Regions from separate parts of the Sporosarcina saromensis genome, predicted to be linked through region 1. Evidence: riboswitches for the same ligand, from Rfam matches in the RefSeq annotation. Region 1 holds a riboswitch; each other region holds the start of a gene.

Region 1 (4,594 bases):
GTGTAGAGAGCAAGATCGACAAGCTATCCATCTTTGGGTTCGTTAATTTTGTAACATTCTTTAATAAGAAATAGGCAGCAATAATAATGAGAAGCGTAATGGGAATGACAACATAGAAAACACTTCTCCAAGCGAAATGATCAACAAGATACCCAGATAAACTAGGCCCGATCGCAGGTGCAAAAGCAATGACAAGCCCATACATCCCCATTGCCTTTCCGCGTTGTTCAATCGGGAATAGAAGGAACATGATTGTTTGTAGAAGTGGCATCATAATACCGGCGCCTGCACCTTGAAAAATCCGACCAATTAATAAAAATTGGAAGCTCGGTGCAATGGCAGCGATAACGGTACCTGCAGCAAAGATACTCATCGCTGTTAAAAACAGCTTACGTGTCGTAAACTTTCCGATTAAAAAAGCAGTCACAGGAATCATAATGCCATTGACGAGCATGAAAATAGATTGTAACCATTGGACCGTACTTTCTGACACGTTAAGATCTCTCATAATCGGCGGCAATGCAGTTGCCAAAAGCGTTTGATTTAATATCGTAATGAATGCACCCGATAATAAGACGGCTAACAAAGGAATGTTCTTTTTGAAATCGAATGCTTGAGTGTTCTCCATAATTGATAAGCCACCTAACAATTTTTTCTTTTGCTTCTTCCGTAGTAGACGTAATTTTACTAGACCTCCATGTGGTTGTCTATTTATGTGGCAGTTTAGTCACTACAGGTACTATAAACACCTTTGAATCGAAATACGTTTTTCGAACCAAGTATTGGGCATGCTTGAAGTAATAAAAATGAAGGTGAGTGATAGGATGAACAAAGCTGTATTCCTGGACCGTGATGGGGTTATCAATGAAGTGTTGACAGATCGTGTGAAATTCGTGACTCGCTCAGACCAAATGTATTTTTTGCCAGGTGTAGCCGAGGCTATACGACTATTCAATCAAACATTTGACTATGTGTTTGTTGTCACCAATCAAGGAGGCGTTAGTCTTGGTTTTATGAAAGAGGCACAATTGCAGGCAATTCATAGCGATATGATTACGTCATTGCAAAAAGAAGGGGCACTCATTCAAGAGGTAGTCTATTGTCCACATAAACCAAAATCAGGTTGTGCATGTAGAAAACCGAACAGTAAGCTCATTGAGGACTTAGCTCGAAAATATGATGTGGATGTAAAGTCCTCTTACATGGTAGGTGATACGGATACAGATATTATTGCAGGAAAGAAAGCCGGGACTAAAACGGTGTTCATTGGTAAAAGCGATCCTTTGGCAGACGCAGTATACCCGGATTTATTACAAGCAGCTCACTGGATTGTTGACGATGCTACTTAATAACGTATCATTACGCAAACATAAAAGTATGGGTACTGATAAAATGCCTATTGGGTGGAGTTAAACTCCTACTTACTATTTAACAGTAAAGGGAGGAGTTTCGCAGTTGTTGTTGAATGTTTATACATGTGTGGTACACAAATCATGACGTGTATAGAGAGGATGTATATTATGTCACAAAAAGAGCTAGCAGTGACCTTTCTCCAACAAATTGTTAGCGGAAAGATTAAAGAAGCATTTGACGATGCAATTCACACCGAGTTTATTCATCATAATGCCTATTTTGAGGCCGGCGCGCAGTCATTAATGAAAGCAATGATGGACAATGCTGAGTTAAGTCCAAACAAACAATGGACGGTTGTCCAAGTAATTGAAGAAGAGGATCGAGTCGTGATTCATTCACATATACAACAGAATACCGAAGATCTTGGTGCAGCTGTAGTACATATTTTCCGATTTCAAGAAGGAAGGATTATCGAAATGTGGGATGTCGGCCAATCCGTTGTAAGTAATTCACCGAATGAACAGGGCATGTTTTAATTGTAATTAGAAAAGGAATCAAGCGATAACAGTTGCTCGATTCCTTTTGCTTTTGTTTACACCTCATTTAATCTTTAGGCGTCACTAGTTTTTCTTTCGCAGCGTCACCTTCTTTACCTCTTAGAAACATATAGAAAGACGCACCGAAAATGATGATATATCCGATGATGCTATAGACATCCGGTAGTTGTCCGAGAAAAGCAAAACCAAATAAAGCGGTGAAAACGACAGTAAAATAGTTGAATACGGAAATTTCTTTTGCTGGGGCAAATTTGTAAGCTAATGTAATGCCAAATTGGCCGATTGTAGCGGCTAGTCCAGCGAGTAATAGGTATGCAGTCTGCTGCCAGGTCATGGGCTCATAATGATAAATTACGAAAGGCAACAAGATGATTGTCGTGAAACCTGAGAAGTAAAATACGACCGTGTAAAACTGCTCTCGATTGCCTAGTGCTCGTAATACGGTGTACGCTCCTCCGGCGAATATAGCGGAAAGAATGCCCGCTGCATAGGGCACGATATCAAGCGAGAATGAGGGCTTAATAATAAACAACGTACCGAGAAAGGCGACAAGTATGCTATACACTTGAAATGGTTTCACGCGTTCTTGTAAGAAGATTGCTGCAAAAACGATCGTGAAAAATGGGCTCATTTTGTTCAACATATCTGCATCCGCTAACACAAGATGATCGATTGCATAAAAGAGTAAGATGATGCCAATTGCACCTAAAACTGAACGTAATAATAGCAATGGTTGGTTCTCACGTTTCCCTATTAGTCTTTCTTTAAAATGTAGGACGAAGAATAGCGATATGAACATTGATACGCCATTTCTGAAAATGGTTTTTTGTAAAGTTGGTACATCACCTGACAGCTTGACGAACAATGTCATAAGAGAAAAGCCGAATGCGGATGCCAATAATAGTAGAATACCTTTGTTTTGGTTTGTCATAAGAAGCCTCCGGTATTTGAATACATACGAATTGTATGTTACCACAATCCATTCTTCAAGAGCAGGTACATGCTTCATTTGCTTCGAGTTGACGATTTCATCACACCAACGTGAATGTAAAGGGAAGAGGAACTCAGTGATTGTTGGAAAAAAGTCAGACCATTCCCCTGACTTGTCAAACTCTTTATCTATGTTATAGTGAAGTTGAAAACTAAAAAGAGTTAACCACTGGGGGAGTCTTTGTGAAAGACTGAGACGTGTATGAATATGCGGACCCTTAGAACCTGATCTGGCTCATACCAGCGTAGGGAAGTGGACCGCACGTCTTCCATGGTTATTCTACGCCGATTTGCGAGCCGCTTTTTCAACGTATGTGTTGAGGGAGCGGTTTTTTGGTTTTCTACAAAAACTAGAGGAGTGGGTAAGATGACGTTGTGTAAAGAGTTACGAGTAGAGTGTGACGCAATTTTTGAAGCCAATTTCAATCATCCGTTTATTGAGGAGCTTGCTACAGGCACATTATCGGAAGATATTTTCAAAGAGTACATCCTTCAAGATTCCTATTATTTACAGCATTACGCAAAGGTACATGCATTAGCAGCCGCACAAGCAACAGATATGCACACCGTAAGACGGTTTGCACAGCATGCAGAAGGGACATGTGGAGCTGAAATCGATCTACATGAAAGTTATTTCAGCTTATTGGGCGTGACAGAACAGGATTTAGCAAAATTCAAACCAGCACCAACTGCTTATGCCTATACTTCCCACCTCTATAGAGCTGCAATGGAAGGGGATTTAGCTGCAACATTAGCCGCATTATTACCATGCTATTGGGTCTATTATGAGATTGGCGAACGGTTAAAAGAGGCAACTCCGAATCATCCGATTTACGACAAATGGATTGCGATGTATAGCTCTGAGTGGTTTGAACAATCCACGAACGAACAAATTGAACGACTAAACGAACTCACAAAAGATTTATCTCAAAAACGTCGTGCAGAAATTAAAGCACATTTCATAAAAAGCTGTCACTATGAATTACAGTTTTGGGAGATGGCCTATACAAAGCAAAATTGGGATTTAGAGAAAGTGGAATTGCAAGTGTAGACAGTCGATTTTGCCAATCCTATTCGGACGATTGTTCACTAGCTGGAAAACTTTTAGTCCTTGTACACTTACTTAGATAGGTAATGAAAGGGAGAGACGATACGACTGGATCTTCTCCCTTTCATTCTCTACGAATCAGCACAATGGAATTTGCGCTACATATACTGTAAGAACCGCGAAAAGGAGGAAAGGAAGCTGTATTATTGGTATCATCCTTATTTCGTTCATATCGCTTATCCCCAACTGCAACAAGTTGCCCGTTCAATCTTAGAGGCAAACAACTTGACGGGAATCCCGAACGATTCAAATCCTTATCCGCCTGTCGATCCTACACGATTGCACCAGTCGGCAACGTATTCCATGGAGTTAACAAAGCACGCAAACCAACTTGTTACTAAAATTTCTCAGTCAACCACATTTGCAAAGGAACTCATGACGGCTGCACAAAAATCTGATCAGCGTAAAGTTGACGAAATGATTGCGTCAGTTGGAATTCCTTCGAAAGTGACTACAAAGTACACGCCGAGTGGAATCCGATTCGTACTCCATAAAGAAGTCGATGGCGCTGTTTGTTGCGAAGTATCAATGATTCTTAATTGGTAGGCATATGAAAAAGAATAAGGAGGCTGGGACAAAACTCTAA
Region 2 (4,594 bases), 1.6 Mb from region 1:
CGGTTAGTTCGTAAAGGGCATGTCCCTTCCATGCTACTGTACGGCGAACCGGGTATCGGCAAAACCTCTTTAGCGTATGCAATTGCCGGCACTAGCGACTTACCGTTCATCGCACTGAATGCAACAGTTTCCGGTAAAAAAGATGTCGAGGAAGTTGTTGCAGAAGCTCGGATAACAGGAAAAGTCATTTTGTTTTTGGATGAAATCCACCGTTTTAATAAATTGCAACAAGACACGTTGTTACCACATGTTGAAAAGGGATCAATCGTGCTAATCGGTGCAACAACCGAAAATCCTTTCCACGACGTGAATCCTGCCATTCGTTCACGGTGCGGGGAGATTTTACAGCTCAAACGATTGGAAACCGAAGATGTTGTCAAGTTGTTGAAACGTGCCATCCACGATGTTGAGCGAGGTCTTGGGAAAACGCCTATTGCCATTACGGACGAGCAAGTCGAAAAGATAGCAGGCGGTGTGAACGGAGATGCTCGAAAAGCACTCACATTACTCGAGTCAATCGTATCAGCGAGTGATGAGGAAGACGGAATAATTGTTATTGAAGATTGGCTCATCGAAAACTTAATTGGCAGAATTGGACTCGTTGGCGATAAAAAAGGATCTCATCATTACAACTTGCTCTCTGCATTGCAAAAGTCTGTGCGTGGAAGTGATGTGAATGCAGCGATCTTCTACTTGGCTAATCTGCTTGAAACCGGCGACTTGATTGCTGTTTCAAGACGGCTTCTCGTCATGGCGTACGAAGATATCGGTTTAGCAGCACCCGAAGTTGGTCCACACGTACTTGCAGCGACGGATGCCGCTATTCGATTAGGCATGCCCGAAGCGCGTATCCCACTTGCGAACGCGGTCATCGAAATGTGTCTCGCATCAAAGTCCAATTCAGCATATAAAGCAATGGATGCAGCAATCCGCGCCATCAACGAAGGGAAAACAGGTGACATCCCCCTCCACTTGCGTGATACGCATTACGCTGGAGCTGCTGAACTCGGCCACGGTGGGTATCAATATCCTCATGATACCCCAATTGGATCTTTCGGCGGCTGGGTAAATCAACAATACCTCCCAGACAAATTGAAAGACGTAGAATTTTACGAACCTGTTATCGCGGGTGAGGAGAAGAAACTCGCAGGGATTTATGAACGGTTAAAGGAATTCAGACAAAGAAAATAAAAAAACACATCCTGTCTATTTTGTGTACAGGATGTGTTCTTTTTTTATAAAATATATTGATCCATTTTCAAAACAAGTTCAGCAATTCCCGGTTTACTTACTTGATCATTCGCACCAACGTTTTCACCTTTATGTTTTAATTCATCCGTAATCAATGATGAGAAAATAATGACTGGCAACATGGCAAGCTGTTCGTTTTCACGGATACGTTTTGTGAAATGATGACCATCCATTTGTGGCATTTCAATATCTGTAATAACAAGTTGGACAACTTCTTGTGCCTTCTGACCTGAAGCGACGGCATTTTCCAAATACGCCAAAGCATCTTTTCCGTTCTCAAAGAACTCGATGTTTGCATAACCTGCTTCGGTAAGCGTATCATTTAACAATTTACGCAACAAAGGAGAGTCTTCCGCAACAAGTATACGTTTGTCAGACCGCTCGCGTACACCAAGTTTCTTCACTTCTTCGACACGGATTCCACTCTCAGGATTTATGTCCAGGACAATTTTTTCGAAGTCTAGTAGCAACAGCATATCTTCCGATCGTTTAATTACACCGATCACTTGTGTCGTATCACCTGAATAGAGGTCTGCGGGTTTTTCAATTTGATCCCATGATACCCGATGAATTTGTGATACATCTTGCACATGGAAAACTACTTGTTGTTGATTAAACGCAGCGACGATGTATTTACCTTCATTTTTTCCAATTGTCTTCGGTAAGCCCATAACGGTTTCCATATCAATGACAGGCAATACGTCCCCACGCAATTGGATTATCCCTTCAATTGAAGGATGTGCATGTGGAATGATTGTGATTGGAGTAGGTAAAATGATTTCTTTTACTTTAATCACATTAATGCCATATCGATTATTGCCAATTTCAAATTCAACGATTTCAATTTCGTTCGTACCACTTTCCAATAATATGCCGTCTTGTCTTTGCATCATTTCCAGTCCTCTCATCGTAACTAGCAGTGGATTTATAACTTTCTTCCTTACATATCACAAGAACAATTCTATGTATTATGACCCATATTCATATTGTAGCAGTTCCCTCCCCTTTCAACAAGTGACTTATTTCTAACAAACTATGGTATAGTAAGAGGTAGACACAAATACATATGATCACTGGGGGAGCCTATTGGCTGAGAAGAGGAAACTCTGACCCTTTGAACCTGATTCGGTTAATACCGACGGAGGGAAGTGGCGAGTTCATCTTATCTATGCACATGACCGCTTTTTCCAGTGGTCTTTTTTTGTGCAATTCAAACATTTGAAGGAGAGATGGAGAATGAACATTGCAGAACAAGTGGTAGTCGTTACGGGAGGTAGTCGAGGATTAGGAAAAGCAGTGGTCCAAGCATTTGCCCGCGAAGGTGCAAAAGTGATCGTAAACTATTATAAAAGCGCCGACCAAGCAGAAGAGCTCGTTCGCTCAATTGGCAAAGAAAAAGCGGTCGCAATACAAGCAGATATCCGAAGTGAAGAAGATGTCAAAAGAATGTTTGAGGAAGGTAAAAGATTTTTCGGGAAACCTATCACAACGATTGTTAATAATGCCCTTGTCAATTTTTCGTTCAATGGAGATGCGAGGAAAGATCTCGAAACAATTGGATGGCAAGATTTTCAATGTCAATTTGAAGGAAGTGTCAAAGCGACTCTTAATACGTTACAAGCAGCGAGAAAAGATATGGAATCCCTGCAGTTCGGTCGCATTATTACAATCGGCACAAATTTATTTCAAAACCCTGTCGTCCCATACCATGAATACAATACGAGTAAGGCAGCGTTGCTCGGTTTAACGAGGAACATTGCAAAAGAACTAGGGGCATACGGCATCACTGCTAATATGGTGTCTGGTGGGTTGTTACATAAGACGGACGCAAGTGCAGCAACACCTGATGCTGTCTTTGACATCATTAAAGCAAGCACCCCTTTACAACAAGTGACAACACCAGAAGACGTGGCGGACGCAATCTTATTTTTCGCATCCCCATGGAGCCGCGCAGTGACAGGCCAAAACTTAATTGTGGACGGCGGACTAGTCATGAACTAATTACACATGTGACTACAGGATTTCAAAAGCATAAAAAAACTGCATGAAACCAAGTTTGTGTAACTTCGTTTCGTGCAGTTTTATTTTTTCTTCTCTATATTTTGTGAAACTTACTTACTGTCGTTCACTCTTTCAATCGGCAAGTCCTTAACAATATCGTTAAGCACCCAGCTTGCACAAACCAATCCCGCTACTGATGGCACGAAAGCATTCGATGAGGGCGGCATTTTTGCTTTCCGTATAGCGGCATCCGGATTCCCTACCGTTCCAACAACATCTTCACGTACAACAATCGGACTTTCATCAGAAAAAACAACCGGGACGCCTTTTCGAATGCCCTCTTTTCGTAATCGGAGGCGAATGACTTTGGCAATTGGGTCGGTGTGCGTTTTAGAAATGTCTGCAATTTGAAAACGAGTAGGATCTAATTTATTTGCTGCGCCCATGCTGGAAATAATTTGTATTCCACGTTGTAAACATTCTTTAATAAGGTGAATTTTGTAACTAATTGTATCGGAAGCGTCAATGACATAGTCAGGTTCATAACTGAAAAAGGTTTCGTACGTTTCCTCCGTATAAAACATATGAAGACCAACTACTTCACAGTCTTTATTAATATCCGCTATCCGTTCTTGCATCACTTCCACTTTTGAACGACCAACCGTCGACAACGTCGCAATCAATTGCCGATTTACGTTTGTAATGTCGACAGTATCCTTATCTACGAGAATGATTCTTCCAACTCCACTGCGTGCACAAGCTTCTGCAGCAAACGAACCGACACCACCTACACCTAAAATGGCAACCGTCTTGTTGCGCATACGCTCAAGTCCTTCTTTGCCTATCGCGAGCTCATTACGGGAAAATTGATGGAGCATGACAATTCCGCCTTTCTTCTATGAATCAAGTAAAAACCCCTCCGCAAGATCGCAAGAGGGGAATATGGGTAAATCCGTATAATATCGGTTGAGACGAATCCCAAATGTGCCGTCTTATCGTTATCGTTTTGAACCCGCTCTCAGCAGGTGGGTGCCCAATCCACTCTTTCTGAAGTCCCCCTAAAGGGCAGGTCATCTAGAGTGAAATTAGAGCTCCCTACGACAAAAATGTTGGGTCAAAAATTGATGAACATAAAACGTACACTTCAGGATTCGTATTACTAGTATCCTATCATATCACTCCTGCCGATTCAACAATTACACTTCGGCAATTTGTTCCTTTTTCAACAAACTACTCACTTCGATTGGATAGCGATTCCTAACTCTGCTAGCTGTGCTCCATCAACAGAGCTTGGTGCTTCTGTCAATAAACAACTCGCACTTGCTGTTTTCGGGAATGCAAT
Region 3 (4,594 bases), 350 kb from region 1:
ATGCAAACCGTGCCGTTCGGGAGTCGAAGGAAAAAGGGAAGCAGGAAATTATCATTATTCAAGAAGATGGCACGATGATTGATGCAGCGGGGAAGGATGAACAGCTTGTCTATTCTTACCGTACGGACGATAATGAATTCGTGAAGAAACTACAAGAAGGAAAAATCAGCGTTAAGACATTTAAACGAATTGAATCGCTTATTCGGAAAATGGATTGGGCCCATTTCACAACGAAGGATCTGGCGATCCACTTGAACATGAGTGAGCGGAATGCCCAGCGGATCGTTTCCGATTTATGCAAAGTGGATTTAGCTGTATGCGTTGGGGAAGAATCACATTATTCGCGGGGAAGACCGGTGAAAGTGTACCAGTTGACATAATAAACGGCACAACATCCTAACATTTTGCGTAGAAATTGGTCATTTTTTTCACACTTAAAACAGGTGCCTGTGTAAGGCTGAATTCAGTTAATTCACTACAATTTCATATACATAAAATCTGGATGTTGTAGGTATCACGTTTCTTATGATTGCTTGTATAACCATTCAAATTGCTTGAATTAACGTGATTGTTTCTGGCACAGGCACCGTCAAAATTCAAAAAAATCATTCCATCAAAATTGCCGAGGCTGCGTATTTTACAGTATGAGAGTCACGATGGTATCCCGATAGGGCGGGATAGGACACACACACGAAAAATCAATGCGGCGTCTTTGGACCCATTCATTCGGTTTTCGGATCGAAGAGCAGCAAGCTGCCGAACAGACCGACGCCGAAAGTCACCATCCCGCCACAGATAAAGCCGAATCCGACCATCGTTGTTATGCTGGATATAGTGAAACCGCTTTCGAATACACCTAACGAAAAGATGATAAAGCCCAGAACAAGTTCGAGTGTTGCTAGTCGTTTCATAAAATATAGGAAATTAATTTGCATCATGATTCCTCCTTACTCGTTCACCGTTTTGACATATTTTCAGTATACGCGTGAGATGATTGTCTTGTAAATGTATTTTGATAATTTTTTAAAAACCGGTGCCTGTGCATGGTTGAATTTAGTTAATTCACTACAATTGTATATATATATAACTTCGGAATGTCTTCGTTGGTTGTTTCTTTGTATACTTATTAAAATTGGTTGAATTAACATGAATGTTTCTTGCACAGCGTTTAATGTGAAATAAGTCAAGTGCCATGTTGTTGCTATTTTTACGCACGCAAAACCAAGCTTCAGAATGGTATTTTTTTGAAACTCAACAATCACAGAACACTCTATAAGGGCATCTTTCCTTAGCGGGAAAGGTCTTACATTTTCATTCCACAGGGATACATCCTATTAAATCCAAACTCTGTTCTTTCACGTTTTATCCGTATTTGTGGAACAAGACCTAAAACAGGTGCCTGTGCAAGGTTGAATTCAGTTAATTCACTACAATTGCATATACATAAAATCTGGATGTTGTATGTATCACGTTTCTTATGATTGCTTGTATAACCATTCAAATTACTTGAATTAACGTGATTGTTTCTGGCACAGGCACCGTCAAAAGTATTAGTATTAAAGTATAAGGCAGTGGTGGCGGGAAAAGTACTCTATAAATGAGAATCAGATGATGGTATACTATAAGTAGAGAATAAGATGTGAATCAAATTAATCCGATAGAGAGCGCGTATAGGAGAAGGGCAGCCACTGCTGCTCTTCTTTTTTCGGCCAACTTTGTTCTTAAAAACGGGTACCTGTGTCAGGTTAAATTTAGTTAATTCATGACAATTGTGTATACAAGAATGTCGTGGTTGTAGTGTTTATTAGTAAAGTTCCTACACCTGCAATCAGTACGCGAATAAAGGTAAATGGTATACTACATTTAAATAATGCGCATTCTATTTGATGAATAGATTCTCTTTTAAAGTCGTGAAAAAAAAAAGTAGGTGAACAAAGTGGGAAAATATCAATTGGATTATAAAGGTCAATCGGCTGTGACTAAATATCATGAAAAAAACAAGCCTGTTAAGTTTGATAAAAAGCAGCATCTTGAAAAGTTACGTACAGAGTATTTGAATAAAAAGCAAAAACAAACAGATCAATAATTGGAGCGAAAGAGGCTGGGACATAACATAAAAAAACTGCATTATGGCTAATTCGCCTTTTAATGCAGTTTTTAATATTTTTCCAGTGTTTCTTTTCAAATTCTTTAGTGAGTCGGAGCGGAAAAAGGCCGACTCCTGCGGGATTGTAGCGCGAATGTTGAGACCCCGCAGGCAGCGCAGCGGACGAGGAGGCTCAAGCGCGCCCCGCGGAAAGCGTGCCTTTTGGAGCGCAGAGGAACGGTCTATTTAGAGTTTTGTCCCAGCGTCTTTATTTGAGCTCCTTTATTGAATGACCGTTTGGAAGGACAACATGTTAGGTAATAAATGGTCCGGTTGTAATCAATCATACAGTATGATATGGTTTAGGGTGAAAACCAATAAGAATAGTAGAAATGGCAGCAATCGTTATACAAAACCTTAAAAACTTAATAGGATGCACTAGGGGTGTTATTTAACTGAGATGAGTAGAAACTCAAACCCTTTGAACCTGATCTAGTTGATGCTAGCGTAGGAAAGTGTGAACATTCATACATATGAAGAGGGATGACTCTGTCTTTTTCTTAGTGTGTCATATTTGTTTTACGCAACTTTCCTTTTGGAAGGTTGCGTATTTTTTTTTGCTGCCATTTGCCTATTCAACTATTACATGTTTAGGAGCTGTTGAAATGACAAAGGTCGTGTTGGTAACAGGAAGTAGTCAAGGATTAGGGGCAACGATCGCAAGGACATTGGCAAGCCAAGGATTTCGGGTCGTCATTAATTACAATAAAAGCAAAGAGGCAGCCGACAAGATGGCTTTTGAGATTGGAAAAGATCATGCGATTGCGATTCAAGCGGATGTCACCAATCGTGCAGAAGTAGAGCGCATGGTGGAAAAGGCAACGGCATACTTCGGGCAAATTGATGTGGTCGTCAATAATGCATTAATCGATTTCAAATTTGATCCAGTCAAGCAGAAGCCGTTTAGTGAACTATCTTGGGAAGATTATCAGGGACAGTTGGATGGGACGTTAAAAGCAGCATTTAACGTCATTCAAAGTGTCATTCCTCAATTTATTGAACGACAAAATGGAAGTATTATCAATATCGGAACGAATCTGTTTCAGAATCCTGTCGTTCCTTATCATGAATACACGACAGCGAAAGCCGGATTGATCGGTTTTACACGCAATATCGCTGCCGAGTTAGGGGCATACGGTATAAAAGCGAATGTCGTTTCAGGGGGCTTATTGAAAACAACGAATGCGAGTGCTGTTACAACGCCGGAAGTATTTGAATTAATTGCGAACGCTACGCCGTTGAAAAAAGTGACAACCCCTCAAGACGTTGCAAATATGGTCGCTTTTTTGTCTTCAGACCATGCGAGCGGCATTACAGGGCAGAATTATACCGTCGATGGCGGCTTAACAATGAATTGACAAATGGGGGTGTGGAGAGTGACTGAACAAAAAGGGAAACAATTGAACTTAGGTGTTTTGCTGTATGGGTGCGGGCACCACCAAGCTGCTTGGCTCATGCCTGACTCAAGTGTTGAACGCATTGGTGAGATTTCCTATTATCAAGACTTGGCCAAGTTGGCGGAAAGGGGCTTGCTTGACGTCGTATTCTTTGCGGATAATCAATCTTTTGCAGGAAAGAGTTCCAGTGAATTGCCGGCATTTTGGTTTGATCCGCTCATCAATTTAACAGCCATCTCCCAAGTGACAGACCATGTCGGGTTAGTTCCGACGATTTCAAGCACTTTTTCCAATCCGTTTACAGCTTCCCGCCAGCTTTTGAGTTTAGACCATATTACTAAAGGTCGTGTAGGTTGGAATCTTGTTACGTCAATGACTGATGTTGAGGCGCAAAATCATAACATGGATCAACTGCCCTCGCATGATGAACGGTATGAAAAGGCAGATGAATTTGCTGTGTTAATGAATAAATTATTTCTTTCATGGGACAGTGAAGCATTTTTGCATCAACGTGAAGAGAAAAAGTTGATCAATCCTGCAAATATCTCGCCATTCCATCATGAAGGCACCTATTTTAAAGTGTGTGGACCGTCCACTACGCCGAAAAGCCCTCAAGGTAAACCGGTGGCGATGCAGGCAGGGGCGTCCAAACAAGGCATTGCATTAGCCGCAAAACATGCTGATGCCGTTTACTCAGTGTCATGGAATCTTAAGCAAGCCAAAAGATTTCGGGACAAATTAAATGAGCAAGTGAAACAAAGCGGGAACAACAGACATATTAAAGTGTTTCCGGGCTTAGTCACCTATGTGGGGGAGAGCCGTGAAGAGGCTTTTGCCAAGAAAGCCGCAATAGATGTGAAACTTCCTATTGAAACAGCTTTAAAACAGCTGAGCATGTTTATCCGGCAAGACTGTTCCGATTGGGCATTGGATGAAAAGGTTCCTCCATTGCCGCCTGTCGAAGAATTTACTGGGCCAGTCGGCCGGTACGAGACGATACTGGAAATTATTCATGATACAAACCCGACAGTAAGGGAGCTGTTGGGGTATC

What was found. Region 1 has a riboswitch for thiamine pyrophosphate ahead of tenA (thiaminase II). Riboswitches for the same ligand answer to the same signal wherever they lie in the genome.
Region 2: linked by a shared signal. The riboswitch ahead of ACVHUV_RS15115 (3-oxoacyl-ACP reductase) and the one ahead of tenA (thiaminase II) in region 1 are both predicted to bind thiamine pyrophosphate.
Region 3: linked by a shared signal. The riboswitch ahead of ACVHUV_RS08210 (3-oxoacyl-ACP reductase) and the one ahead of tenA (thiaminase II) in region 1 are both predicted to bind thiamine pyrophosphate.

The regions. Positions count from the first base shown of each region.
Region 1 covers NZ_CM142738.1:1,294,914-1,299,507, forward strand. The annotation lists gene ACVHUV_RS06420 (MDR family MFS transporter) at 1-628, opposite strand, end outside; gene ACVHUV_RS06425 (D-glycero-alpha-D-manno-heptose-1,7-bisphosphate 7-phosphatase) at 825-1,349, shown strand; gene ACVHUV_RS06430 (nuclear transport factor 2 family protein) at 1,521-1,889, shown strand; gene ACVHUV_RS06435 (DMT family transporter) at 1,957-2,841, opposite strand; TPP riboswitch at 3,062-3,169, shown strand; gene tenA (thiaminase II) at 3,268-3,951, shown strand; gene ACVHUV_RS06445 (YuzC family spore coat inner layer protein) at 4,234-4,554, shown strand.
Region 2 covers NZ_CM142738.1:2,938,052-2,942,645, forward strand. The annotation lists gene ACVHUV_RS15105 (replication-associated recombination protein A) at 1-1,191, shown strand, start outside; gene ACVHUV_RS15110 (chemotaxis protein) at 1,236-2,141, opposite strand; TPP riboswitch at 2,317-2,415, shown strand; gene ACVHUV_RS15115 (3-oxoacyl-ACP reductase) at 2,488-3,252, shown strand; gene ACVHUV_RS15120 (tRNA threonylcarbamoyladenosine dehydratase) at 3,363-4,130, opposite strand; RNA gene ssrS (6S RNA) at 4,224-4,406, opposite strand; gene aspS (aspartate--tRNA ligase) at 4,487-4,594, opposite strand, start outside.
Region 3 covers NZ_CM142738.1:1,649,030-1,653,623, forward strand. The annotation lists gene ACVHUV_RS08195 (hypothetical protein) at 1-380, shown strand, start outside; gene ACVHUV_RS08200 (hypothetical protein) at 723-935, opposite strand; gene ACVHUV_RS08205 (hypothetical protein) at 1,937-2,086, shown strand; TPP riboswitch at 2,517-2,617, shown strand; gene ACVHUV_RS08210 (3-oxoacyl-ACP reductase) at 2,752-3,504, shown strand; gene ACVHUV_RS08215 (LLM class flavin-dependent oxidoreductase) at 3,523-4,594, shown strand, end outside.